Regions from separate parts of the Paracoccus tegillarcae genome, predicted to be linked through region 1. Evidence: riboswitches for the same ligand, from Rfam matches in the RefSeq annotation. Region 1 holds a riboswitch; the other holds the start of a gene.

Region 1 (5,845 bases):
CGAGGCGCAGAACTGGAAGGCAGGCCAGCCGCCGCCGTTTCGCCGCGAATTTCGTCCCTCTCTGGCGTGGCGGCTGTGTCTGGTGGCCGAAGGCCGCTTTGATGCGGCGCTGTCGCTGCGCTCGGCCTGGGAATGGGACATTGCCGCAGGCAGCCTGATCGCGCAGCGCGCGGGCGCGGCGGTGACCGACAGGCGGGGCACGGACATGCGCTTCAACAGCCCGCGCGCTGCGGTCGATGGTCTGGCCATCGCCGGACCGATCCTGCATCGCCTCTTGGTTGATTCGCTGGTCTGATCCGGGATTCGCGAAGCCCGGGCTTTGTGTCGCACAGACCGATAAAATTGAAGATTTCCTTAATCTCAGCGAAAAAAATCGCAAGATTCGTAAAATTTCACGCGAATCTGCCTGAATTTTCACGCGCTTTTCACGCTGGATTCACGCCATGGGGCGATAACTGGTTTCAGCAAACACGGCGTGACCTCAGCAAGTCAGCAGACAGCGCCAAGCGGGAGACCCACGATGTCCATTCCGAACGAACAGCTGGATACCCTTATCGCCGCCCTTCAGTTCTTGCGTACCCTGCCGGTGGGCGCGGAGAATGAACCGGAACAGCGGACTGCGCAGGCACTGACTGCGGCGATTTACGGGCGGTCGAGGGCGGGTTTTCCTCAGCCCGGCCACGACCGCCCGGCTCCTGTCGAATTCGAGCGGCTGGCACGCGAGAACGACTTGCTCGTTCACCAGCTAGATGTGTTGGCATCCGCTCTTGGCGCCTGCTCGAATTGCTGGGGCACGATCCATGATTGCGAAGAATGCAACGGCCACGGCAAGCCCGGAGCCCTGCGACCCGACCGGCAGAAGTTTGAGCGTTATGTGCTGCCGGCCTTGACCCATGTGATGGGCGAACGCCCGACACAACCCGATGTAAGATAACCAGTTGTCGCACGATATCCGACGAGCCTTATTTTAACGAGTTTCCCCCCCGTCGTGGCTTGCGGATAGGCGGACGGGCAGCCCCAGGGCTGCCCGTCTTTTTATGTTCTTCTCATGCAAAACATGCCGGGGCGCGTTCAGCGCCGCCGGACCTGCTTGACCCCGACCACCATTCGCGCCAATCTGCGCCCACGTCGGGGGAGTCCCACCTAGGGGACTGAGAGGCTGACAGGGGGAAACCCCGGTGAAGCGACCCTTTGAACCTGACCCAGTTGATACTGGCGTAGGAAGACCGAAGGGCAACTTCCCCCGATCGCATCAAGGGGTGGTCCTTTGGGCCAGATGGCCCCTTTCTGCCAAAGTTTTCGCTTGGGTCTTTTCGAAAGAGGAGACCGGAATGAAAGACCTACCACCCACCATCACCACTGGCGCGCTGCCTGCCTCGACCAAGATCCATGTCGCGGGTCAGACGCATGATATTCGCGTGCCGATGCGCGAAATCACCGTCGCGGGCGAGGCGCCGCTGATCGTCTATGACAGCTCAGGCCCATACACCGCCGATGGCGCAGAGACCCATATTTCGCGCGGGCTGCCCGAGGTTCGCGGCGGCGGCTGGCTGCAATCGCGCGGCGAGTGCGAGGAATATCCGGCGCGCGCGGTGACCGATGCCGATAACGGTTTTGCCTCGGGCAGCCGCCTGACGCCGCCCTTTCCGCTGCAACGCCCGCCCTTGCGAGCCACGGATGGGCGCGCGGTGACGCAACTGGCTTATGCCCGCGCCGGGATCATCACGCCCGAGATGGAATTCGTGGCCATTCGCGAAAACGAGGGCAGGCAAGCCGCCGGCGCCCGCGACGGCGAGCCTTTCGGCGCCGAACTGCCCGATCTGGTCACGCCTGAATTCGTTCGCTCGGAAATCGCTGCTGGCCGCGCCATCATCCCTGCCAACATCAACCACCGAGAGTTGGAGCCGATGATCATCGGCCGCAATTTCAAGGTCAAGATCAACGCCAATATCGGCAATTCCGCCGTCACCTCATCCATGGAGGAAGAGGTTGAAAAGATGGTCTGGGCGATCCGATGGGGCGCTGACACCGTGATGGACCTGTCGACCGGTCGCAACATCCACAACATTCGCGACTGGATCATCCGCAACGCGCCGGTCCCGATCGGCACCGTGCCGCTGTATCAGGCGCTGGAAAAGGTCGGCGGCATCGCCGAGGATCTGACATGGGAGGTCTATCGCGACACGCTGATCGAGCAGGCCGAACAGGGGGTGGATTACTTTACCATCCATGCCGGCGTGCGGCTGCACATGATCCCGATGACGGTCAAGCGGGTGACCGGCATCGTCAGCCGTGGCGGCTCGATCATGGCAAAATGGTGCCTGCACCATCATCGCGAGTCGTTTCTTTATGAACGTTTTGACGAAATCTGCGAGATCATGCGCGCCTATGATGTCAGCTTCAGCCTTGGCGACGGGTTGCGCCCGGGTTGCATTGCCGATGCCAATGACGAGGCACAGTTTGCCGAGCTGCGGACCCTGGGCGAACTGACCAAAATCGCCTGGGCCAAGGACTGTCAGGTGATGATCGAAGGGCCCGGCCACGTGCCGATGCACAAGATCAAGGCCAATATGGACGAACAGCTAAAGCACTGTCACGAGGCGCCTTTTTATACGCTTGGGCCGCTGACGACCGACATTGCGCCCGGGTATGATCACATCACCAGCGCCATCGGTGCGGCGATGATCGGTTGGTTCGGCACCGCGATGCTGTGCTATGTCACGCCCAAGGAACATCTGGGCCTGCCCGACCGCGACGATGTGAAGACCGGGGTCATCACCTATAAACTTGCCGCCCACGCGGCCGATCTGGCCAAGGGGCATCCGGGCGCTCAGCGGCGCGACGACGCGCTCAGCCGTGCACGGTTCGAGTTCCGCTGGCAGGATCAGTTCAATCTGGGACTGGACCCCGACACCGCGCGCGAGATGCATGACGAAACCATGCCCGCAGAGGCGCATAAGGTCGCGCATTTCTGTTCGATGTGCGGGCCAAAATTCTGTTCGATGCGGATCAGCCACGATATCCGGGCAGAGGCCGAACGCCAGCAGGGCATGGACAAGATGGCCGAGAAATTCCGCGAAGGCGGGGCACTGTATATGCCTGCCGAAGAGGTGGCCGCCAAGGAAGGTGCCGAATGATCTCGGTTCTGGGGGCGGGTGTCGCGGGGCTGTGCGCCGCGACCTCGCTGGCCCGGGCCGGCCTGCCGGTCGAGGTGATCCTGCCCACGGATGCACCGCCGGCTGTCTCGGCCTTGGCGGGCGGGATGCTGGCACCTTTTTGCGAGGGTGAGGATGCCCCGGATCTGGTCGTTACACGAGGGGCGGCTGCACTGGACTGGTGGTCCCGGTATACGCCCGTCACCCGGCGCGGGACGCTGGTGCTTGCGCCGCCCCGCGACAGCGCAGAACTGGACCGTTTCGCGCGTGCAACGACCGCACATCGCTGGGTTGAACCGGCCCATCTGGAGCCCGATCTGGCCGGCCGCTTTGTGCGCGGGTTGTTCTTTGCCCGCGAGGGGCATCTGGACCCCGGGGCCGCGCTGGCCGCGCTGCGTCAGGGGTTGCTGTCGCGCGGCGTGCACTTTCGCGACCGGCCTTCGGCGGGTCGTGGCGACAAGATCGTCGATTGCCGTGGCACGGCGGCGGCTGATCTGCTGCCTGATCTGCGCAGCATTCGCGGCGAGATGCTGATGATCCACGCGCCGGATGTCACCCTGACCCGCCCGATCCGGCTGATCCATCCGCGCTTTCCCTGCTATGTCGTCCCGCGCGGCGAGGGCCGTTATATGATCGGCGCGACCATGGTTGAAACCGCGCAAGCCGGGCCGATCACCGCCCGCGCGGTCATGGAACTGTTGGCCGCCGCCTATGCGATTCATCCGGCCTTTGCAGAGGCCCGACTGATCGAAACCGGCGTTGGCCTGCGCCCGTCTTTTCCAGACAACATACCCGCCCTTCGCCGCGTCGACGGGCGGGTTCACATGAACGGAATGCATCGTCACGGCTTTCTCATGGCGCCTGTCCTGGCGGATGAACTGGCCCAGATGCTGACAAAGGAGACAGCAGATGCAGATTAAGCTGAACGGCGCCCTCATCGAAACCAGCGCAATGACGCTGGATGACCTGATCACCGAGCAGGGATTTCCGGCAGATGCCGTTGCGACGGCTGTGGACGGCGCCTTTGTGCCGCGTGCCGCGCGCATGAATGCCCAACTGGCCGAGGGCGCCAGCGTCGAGGTTCTGTCGCCAATGCAGGGGGGGTGATCAGATGTTCTACGGCGTCGATCTGAGAAGCCGTCTGATGCTGGGCACGGCGCAGTATCCATCGCCCGCTGTCCTGCACGACGCCATCGAGGCGTCGGGTGCCGAAGTGATCACCGTTTCGCTGCGGCGCGAGGGGCATGAGGGCGCAAAATTCCGCGATTTGCTAAGCCAAACTGGCTGCCGCATCCTGCCCAACACTGCCGGATGCCATAGCGTGGCAGAGGCGGTCACGACGGCGCGGATGGCGCGTGAACTGTTCGGCACCGACTGGATCAAGCTTGAGGTGATCGGTCACGCCGACACACTGCAACCCGATCCGTTCGGACTGGTCGAGGCCGCCCGCATCCTCTGCGCTGATGGTTTTTCGGTGTTTCCCTACACCACCGACGATCTGATCGTTGGCGAAAAGCTGATCGAGGCGGGCTGTCAGGTGCTGATGCCGTGGGGCGCGCCCATCGGTTCTGGTCAGGGGCTGCGCAATCCCGATGGGCTGCGCGCATTCAGGGCGCATTTTTCGCAGATCCCGCTGGTAATCGATGCCGGCATCGGCGCGCCCTCGCAGGCGGCCCAGTCGATGGAAATGGGATATGATGCTGTGCTGCTGAACACCGCCGTTGCCCGGTCTGCCGATCCCGTCCGCATGGCGCATGCCTTTGGTCAGGCGGTGTCGGCTGGGCAGGCTGCATATCAGGCCGGGTTGATGCCGCGCCGCGATATGGCGGTGGCTTCGACCCCCATATTCGGCATGGCGGAGCTGGCATGATGACAACACTCGATCGCTTTTATCTGATCGTCAGCGATGTGGCCGCGCTAGAGCGTCTGGTGCCGCTGGGCGTGCGGCTGGTGCAGCTGCGTCTCAAGAACAGCCCCGAGGCTGAACTGCGCCGACAGATTGCGCGTGCGCGCAGCATCTGTGCCGCCCATGGCGCGCAGCTGGTGGTCAACGATCACTGGCAAATTGCCCTGCAGATGAACTGTGATTTCGTCCATCTTGGCCAAGAGGATCTGCAAGGCGCCGACCTGCCCGCGCTGCGCCGGGCTGGTATCCGCTTTGGTCTGTCGACCCATGATCACGACGAGTTGGAGCGCGCGCTTGCCTGCAAACCGGCCTATGTCGCGCTGGGTCCTGTCTATCCGACGCTGCTGAAAAAGATGCCCTGGGCACCGCAGGGGCTGGAAAAGGTGCGCGAATGGCGGCGTCTGGTGGGCGAAGTGCCATTGGTCGGGATCGGCGGGCTGACGGTGGACCGCTTGCCGGGCCTGTTCGCGGCAGGTGCCGACAGCGCCGCCGTCGTGACCGACATTCAGGCCGCCGATGACCCCGAACGACGCTGCGTCGAATGGATCGCCGCCACACGCGTGGTGTCCACGTGACCCGCTATGACCGCCAGACCTGCCTGCCAGAGATCGGCTCGGCGGGGCAGGCACGGCTTGCCGCGTCGCGCGTTCTGGTCGCGGGCGCGGGTGGATTGGGCGCAACGCTGCTGCCTTTGCTGGCTGGCGCAGGTGTGGGCGAGATCCGGGTATACGATCCGGACCGGGTCGAAGAAAGCAATCTGCACCGTCAGATCCTGTTTCGCATG
Region 2 (5,845 bases), 1.1 Mb from region 1:
TGGGCTGGTTCTTCGTGCCCTTCGCCATGATCGTGATTGTCGGCGCGGCAAATGCGGTAAACCTGACCGACGGGTTGGACGGGCTGGCGATCATGCCTGTGATGATCGCAGCCGGGACGCTGGGGATCATCGCCTATACGGTGGGCCGGGTCGACTTTACCGACTATCTGGGCGTGCATCACGTCCCCGGTACGGGCGAGATCCTGATCTTTGTCTCGGCGCTGATCGGAGGCGGGCTTGGCTTTTTGTGGTACAACGCGCCCCCCGCCGCCGTCTTCATGGGCGATACCGGATCGCTGGCCCTGGGCGGCGCATTGGGCGCCATCGCCGTCGCCACCAAGCACGAGATCGTTCTGGCCATCGTGGGCGGGCTGTTCGTGGTCGAAGCCCTGTCGGTGATCATCCAGGTCATCTATTTCAAGCGCACGGGCAAACGCGTCTTTCTGATGGCACCGATCCACCACCATTTCGAGAAAAAGGGCTGGGGCGAGGCACAGATCGTCATCCGCTTCTGGATCATCGCGCTGATCCTTGCGCTGATTGGTCTGGCAACGCTGAAGTTGAGGTGAGGCAATGGCACTGACCGTCACGGCCAACCTGCCAAGCCGCGATTTCACCGCGACCGAGGCGTTTTATGGACGTCTTGGTTTCACCAGATCCTTCCGTGACGAAGGCTGGATGATCCTCAATCGTGACCAGACAATCATCGAGTTTTTCCCACACCCAGAACTTGACCCCGCCACAAGCTGGTTCAGTGCCTGTTTCCGCACCGATGATCTGAACGCGCTGCTGCAAGACTATGCCGCGATTGGCCTGCCTTCCGACGGTATTCCCCGCCTGACCGGCTTGCAGCGGATCACCGACGATCTGCGCATGTTTGCGGTCATAGATCTTGATGGCAGCCTGATCCGCTGCATCGGACCCTGATCTGCAACGCGCCTTGCGACTGCATTGGGCGGCAAATATCCTCGGGCGTCGGTGGGGCAGACAGCCCCCGGTCCGACAGTTTAAAAAGGGCATGACATGATCCCCGTCCAAGACGTCGAAAACCAGACCATTGCCGTGCTTGGCCTTGGTCGCTCGGGCAAGGCCACCGCTGCCGCGCTTGCTGCGGGCGGTGCCAAAGTCAGCGCATGGGATGACGGCGTCGATACGCGGCAGGCCGCCGAGGCCGAGGGGCTGGAGATCGTCGATCTGACCAGAGATGCCGCCTGGGTCGGTGTCAGCACCCTGATCACCAGCCCCGGCATCCCGCATCTTTACCCCAAACCGCATCCGGTGATCGAGATGGCGCTGCGGCTGGGTGTGCCGATCGACAATGATATTGGCCTGTTCTTTCGCAGCTTTGCCACCGAAGACTGGAACCATTTCGACCGCACCCCGCGCGTCATTGCGGTGACCGGATCGAACGGAAAATCCACGACGACGGCGCTGATCCACCATGTGCTGACCCAGGTCGGCCGGCCCGCGCAGATGGGCGGCAATATCGGCACCGGCGTCCTGTCGCTGGAACCCGCCATCGACGGCGAGGTCGTGGTGCTGGAATTGTCCAGCTATCAGACCGAACTGGCGCGTGCGCTGACGCCCGATGTTGCCGTTTTCACCAATCTTTCGCCCGATCATCTTGACCGTCACGGCGGGCTGGGCGGTTATTTCGCCGCCAAGCGCCGGCTGTTTGCCGAAGGTGGACCGGATCGTGCCGTGGTCGGGGTGGACGAGGTCGAGGGCCTTTATCTGGCCAATCAGCTCTCTATGGCGCCGGCTGATGATCGCGTGATCCGTGTGTCGTCTGACAGCAAGCTGGACGGCCCCGGCTGGTCGGTCTTTGCGCGTAAGGGCTTTCTCTCGGAATATCGCAAGGGGCGGCAGGTGGCCTCGCTTGATCTGCGCGAGATCACTGGACTGCCCGGCGCGCATAATCATCAGAATGCTTGTGCCGCCTATGCGGCCTGCCGCGCCGTCGGGCTGGCCCCGCGCGAGATCGAGGCGGCGTTTCACAGCTTTGCCGGCTTGCCGCATCGCAGCCAGACGGTCGCCGAATTGGGCGGCGTGCGTTACGTCAATGACAGCAAGGCCACCAATATCGACGCGGCCGCCAAGGCGCTGCAAGCATTTGACCGGATCCGCTGGATCGTCGGAGGGTTGGGCAAGGAGGGTGGGATCACGGCGCTGCAGCCGCATTTGGGGCGCGTGACCAAGGCCTATCTGATCGGCCATTCTGCCCGCGATTTCGCGCTGGAGATCGGTCAGACGCCGCATGAGGTCGTCGAAACCATGGAGGCCGCCGTCGCGCGCGCCAGCGCCGAGGCCGAGCCGGGCGACACCGTTCTGCTGGCCCCGGCTGCGGCCAGTTTCGATCAATATCCGAATTTCGAAAAACGCGGCGAGCATTTCGTGGCGCTGGTCGAAGAGCTGGCACGGGGATAGGCCGCGCCCTCAGGCCTGCCCGCTGATCGCGCTGAGATGAAAGTGGTTCAGCGGCCCATGTCCACTGCCCACCGACAGTTCGTCAGCGCTGGTGATGGCCTTGCTGACATAGGTCTTGGCGCGGGCGACGGCATCACGCAGTGGCACGCCATGACCCAGCCATGCGGCGATGGCAGATGACAGCGTACAGCCTGTGCCGTGGGTGTTCCTGGTGTGGTGGCGGGCGGCATCGAACCAATCCATCCCATCCACAGTGGCCAACAGATCGGGACTGTCCTCGCCCGGCAGGTGACCGCCTTTCAGCAGCACCGCACGCGGGCCCAGTTGCAGCAAGGCGGTGGCCTGAGCCTGCATCGCCATGCGGTCTTTGGCAGGTGCCGTCTCCAGCAGGTCGGCGGCCTCTGGCAGATTGGGTGTCAGCAGATCGGCCATGGGCAAAAGCCGGTCGCAAAGTGCGGTGACGGCCTGACGTTCCAGCAACCGGTCGCCACCCTTGGCCACCATCACAGGGTCCAGCACAATCGGCGCAGCAAGGCCCGCCAGTGCATCGGCCGCGATACATGTGATCTGCGCATTGCCCAGCATGCCGATCTTGACCGCATCGATGCGGATATCGGCGCGGATCGCTGCAATCTGGTCCGACAGCATCTGGGCAGGCGGTAGATGCAGACTGCTGACGCCTTGTGTGTTCTGCGCGGTCAAGCCGGTGATCGCCGCCATCGCATAGCCGCTATTGGCCGAGATCGCTTTGATATCGGCCTGAATGCCGGCCCCGCCCGAGGGATCAGATCCTGCGATAGAAAGGATATTGGGGATCATGCGCAGCGCCGTCCCGTTGAGGCGCCGCAGATGGCCCTGCGCATAGAGGTGAGATAGGTTGCGGAATTGTCCATTATGCCCTCGCTTTGACGACGAAGGCGCGTCGGGGCAGGCATCAGGGTGCTGACCCCGCGACTTCCTCCGCCGGCATTATCCGGTTCAGGTTCTAGGGTGCATCTCAGCCTGCGGTCTCGCGCAAGCGCCCCTGTCGCAAGGTTGCAGGAAGCAGCCGGTTGCCGCTTAAGTCAAGCAGTATCGGCTTTGATAATGAGGTCGAGATTGGCGTACATCACCTCCATCCCCTCGGCCATGCCAAAGCTCAGCGCCTGTTCGCGAGCCTCGGCGCTGGCGAAGGTGATGGTCATCTGCATCTTGGTCATGCCGCCCGCGTCGATCAGCCGCGTCTCGACCAGGCTTTCCATATAGTCATGCTGGGGACAGGTTTCGCGGTGCCTGATCAGTTCCGGCGGTTCCAGCAGGTCATAGGTGGCGACCATCACCAGATCCTCGTCTTCACCTGCCCAGACAAAGCGGTGTTGGCCACCGACCACCGCCTCGCCCTCAAGCGATTTCAGTGCGCCGTAATCGCTGGTCATCCATTGCCGCATCAACTGGGTATCCGTCACGGCACGCCAGACCTTTTCGCGCGGAGCGGCGAAATCGCGGGTGACGACGACGTCGCGTTCGCCCTGGGCTGTCATTGTCAACTTTGTCATGGCTTGGTCCTTTCATCTGGATCATCCGGCATCGCCGCCAGCACGTCGTCCAGCGCCCGGAAACGGGCGTCCAACGCGGCAAAGAACGGCCCGAACCAATCGGCGGTTTCTGTGATTGCTTGCTGGCGCAGCCGACGAGGCCGCGCGGTGCCGTCCACGCGGGTTTCAATCAGGCCAGCCTGCTCCAGCACCTTCAGATGGCGCGAGATCGCGGGTTGGCTGATGGCGAAGGGTGCGGCCAGTTCGGCCACGGTCGCCTCGCCCTCGTTCAGGCGCTGAATCAGCGCGCGACGCGTGGGATCGGCAAGGGCGGCAAGGCGTGCATCAAGTTCATTCATAACGAATCGTTTATATAATTAATTCGTTATATAATCAAGATGTCGCCTGTCAGGCGCCCTCGGTCAGGTGGTTCTTCATCCAGCGATGGGCGCAGCCGATCTTGTGGCGCACCGGGCCGGTCAACACGAAGGGATAGAGGTCTTCGTTATCCAGTGCCCGGTTGATGTCGTTGATGGCGATTGCGACTTTTCCGGCGACGTCCAGCAGGCGATCTGTGTCGTCCTCGAAATAGGGGCGGAAGTCGTCGGGTACGCCGGGCATCGACAGGCCGGCGCTGACGAAGCTGTCGGTGAAATCGACCAGATGCAGCAGATGCGCGACGGTTTCGGCCCAATCCTCATGCGGATGGGCGCTGGCATAAGGTGTGATGAAATCCGCCGAGGGCATCTGCGGCGTGTCGTAATAGATCTGCAGCGCCTGACTGTAATTGGTGCGCTCGTCGCCGAATATCTGGCGAAAGGCGGGCAGGAAATCGGGTGCGACCGATAGCCGGTCAAAAAAGAAATGCGCCAACTCGTGCCGGAAATGGCCGACCATGCTGCGATATTGCTCGCCCAGTTCACGGCGGCGCTGCAGGCGGATCAACTCATCCGCTTCGGTCACGTTGATGGTGATCTCGCCGGCCAGATGCCCCATGGTGATCTGCTCGGTCCGGCCGCCCGTGTCCTCGGCCAGCATAAGAAAGCGGGGTCGCGCGCCCGGATCGTCATCAGAAAACCAGTGCCAGTTTGCAATATTGGCCAGAACCCATCGCTTGCCGCGTTCGGCCCGGTCAAGCAATTGCAGGTTATTGCCTACGTTCAGAACCGGCACGACCTGCGACATGGCACAGGACCGGCAATGACCGCTGGGGCCAGACAGCCAGTTGCAGCCCAGAGATTGACGATTGGCGCAGGCGGGGCCGTCATTGCGCATCGCCATCGCGCCCGGGTCAAAGGTCAGGGGCTGACCGCAGACACATTGCAGGTTGTGAAAATAGGCGCGGCGTCCGCAGGTGGGGCATGAAAATCGTTGCATCGGCTGTTCCATTTGGGCAGGAAGAAAAGCCCGTAGCGACGGTTAGGTTCCCTTGTCGCGGGAAATGAAAAGTCAGCCGGCATTGCTTGACTTGGTGGGTCGAATCCGCCATATAGCCGCGGACCGGCCGGGCGAATAACCTTGGCCGGTACGTTATTTTCAACACCACCCCGATTGAACGGGTGCGCAGTCCGACGGCGGGACGATCCCGAAACGCCTGCAATCGCAGGGGCCACAGGGCGCGGCAGATAAAGGAAGACACAGCATGTTCGCGGTCATGAAAACCGGTGGCAAGCAATACAAGGTGCAGGCGGGCGACGTCCTGCGCGTTGAGAAACTGGCCGCCGCAGCTGGCGATACCGTCCAGTTCAACGATATTCTCATGGTCGGCTCGACCCTGGGCACCCCGATGGTGGCCGGTGCAGCCGTTCAGGCGGAAGTGATAGACCAGATCAAGGATGACAAGGTCATCACCTATGTCAAACGCCGCCGCAAGCACAGCTCGCAGCGGACCCGTGGTCACCGTC

The links. A riboswitch is a leader RNA that binds a small molecule or an ion and turns the genes downstream of it on or off. The one in region 1 is predicted to bind thiamine pyrophosphate.
Region 2: linked by a shared signal. The riboswitch ahead of thiD (bifunctional hydroxymethylpyrimidine kinase/phosphomethylpyrimidine kinase) and the one ahead of thiC (phosphomethylpyrimidine synthase ThiC) in region 1 are both predicted to bind thiamine pyrophosphate.

What each region holds. Positions count from the first base shown of each region.
Region 1 is NZ_CP025408.1:1,438,140-1,443,984, reverse strand. It holds gene CUV01_RS07145 (inositol monophosphatase family protein) at 1-295, shown strand, start outside; gene CUV01_RS07140 (hypothetical protein) at 521-934, shown strand; TPP riboswitch at 1,121-1,241, shown strand; gene thiC (phosphomethylpyrimidine synthase ThiC) at 1,332-3,137, shown strand; gene CUV01_RS07130 (FAD-dependent oxidoreductase) at 3,134-4,075, shown strand; gene thiS (sulfur carrier protein ThiS) at 4,065-4,262, shown strand; gene CUV01_RS07120 (thiazole synthase) at 4,267-5,025, shown strand; gene CUV01_RS07115 (thiamine phosphate synthase) at 5,025-5,636, shown strand; gene CUV01_RS07110 (HesA/MoeB/ThiF family protein) at 5,633-5,845, shown strand, end outside.
Region 2 is NZ_CP025408.1:2,579,325-2,585,169, forward strand. It holds gene mraY (phospho-N-acetylmuramoyl-pentapeptide-transferase) at 1-569, shown strand, start outside; gene CUV01_RS12590 (VOC family protein) at 574-927, shown strand; gene murD (UDP-N-acetylmuramoyl-L-alanine--D-glutamate ligase) at 1,024-2,427, shown strand; gene thiD (bifunctional hydroxymethylpyrimidine kinase/phosphomethylpyrimidine kinase) at 2,437-3,246, opposite strand; TPP riboswitch at 3,366-3,463, opposite strand; gene CUV01_RS12605 (SRPBCC family protein) at 3,492-3,962, opposite strand; gene CUV01_RS12610 (ArsR/SmtB family transcription factor) at 3,959-4,300, opposite strand; gene CUV01_RS12615 (putative zinc-binding metallopeptidase) at 4,350-5,318, opposite strand; gene CUV01_RS12620 (50S ribosomal protein L21) at 5,584-5,845, shown strand, end outside.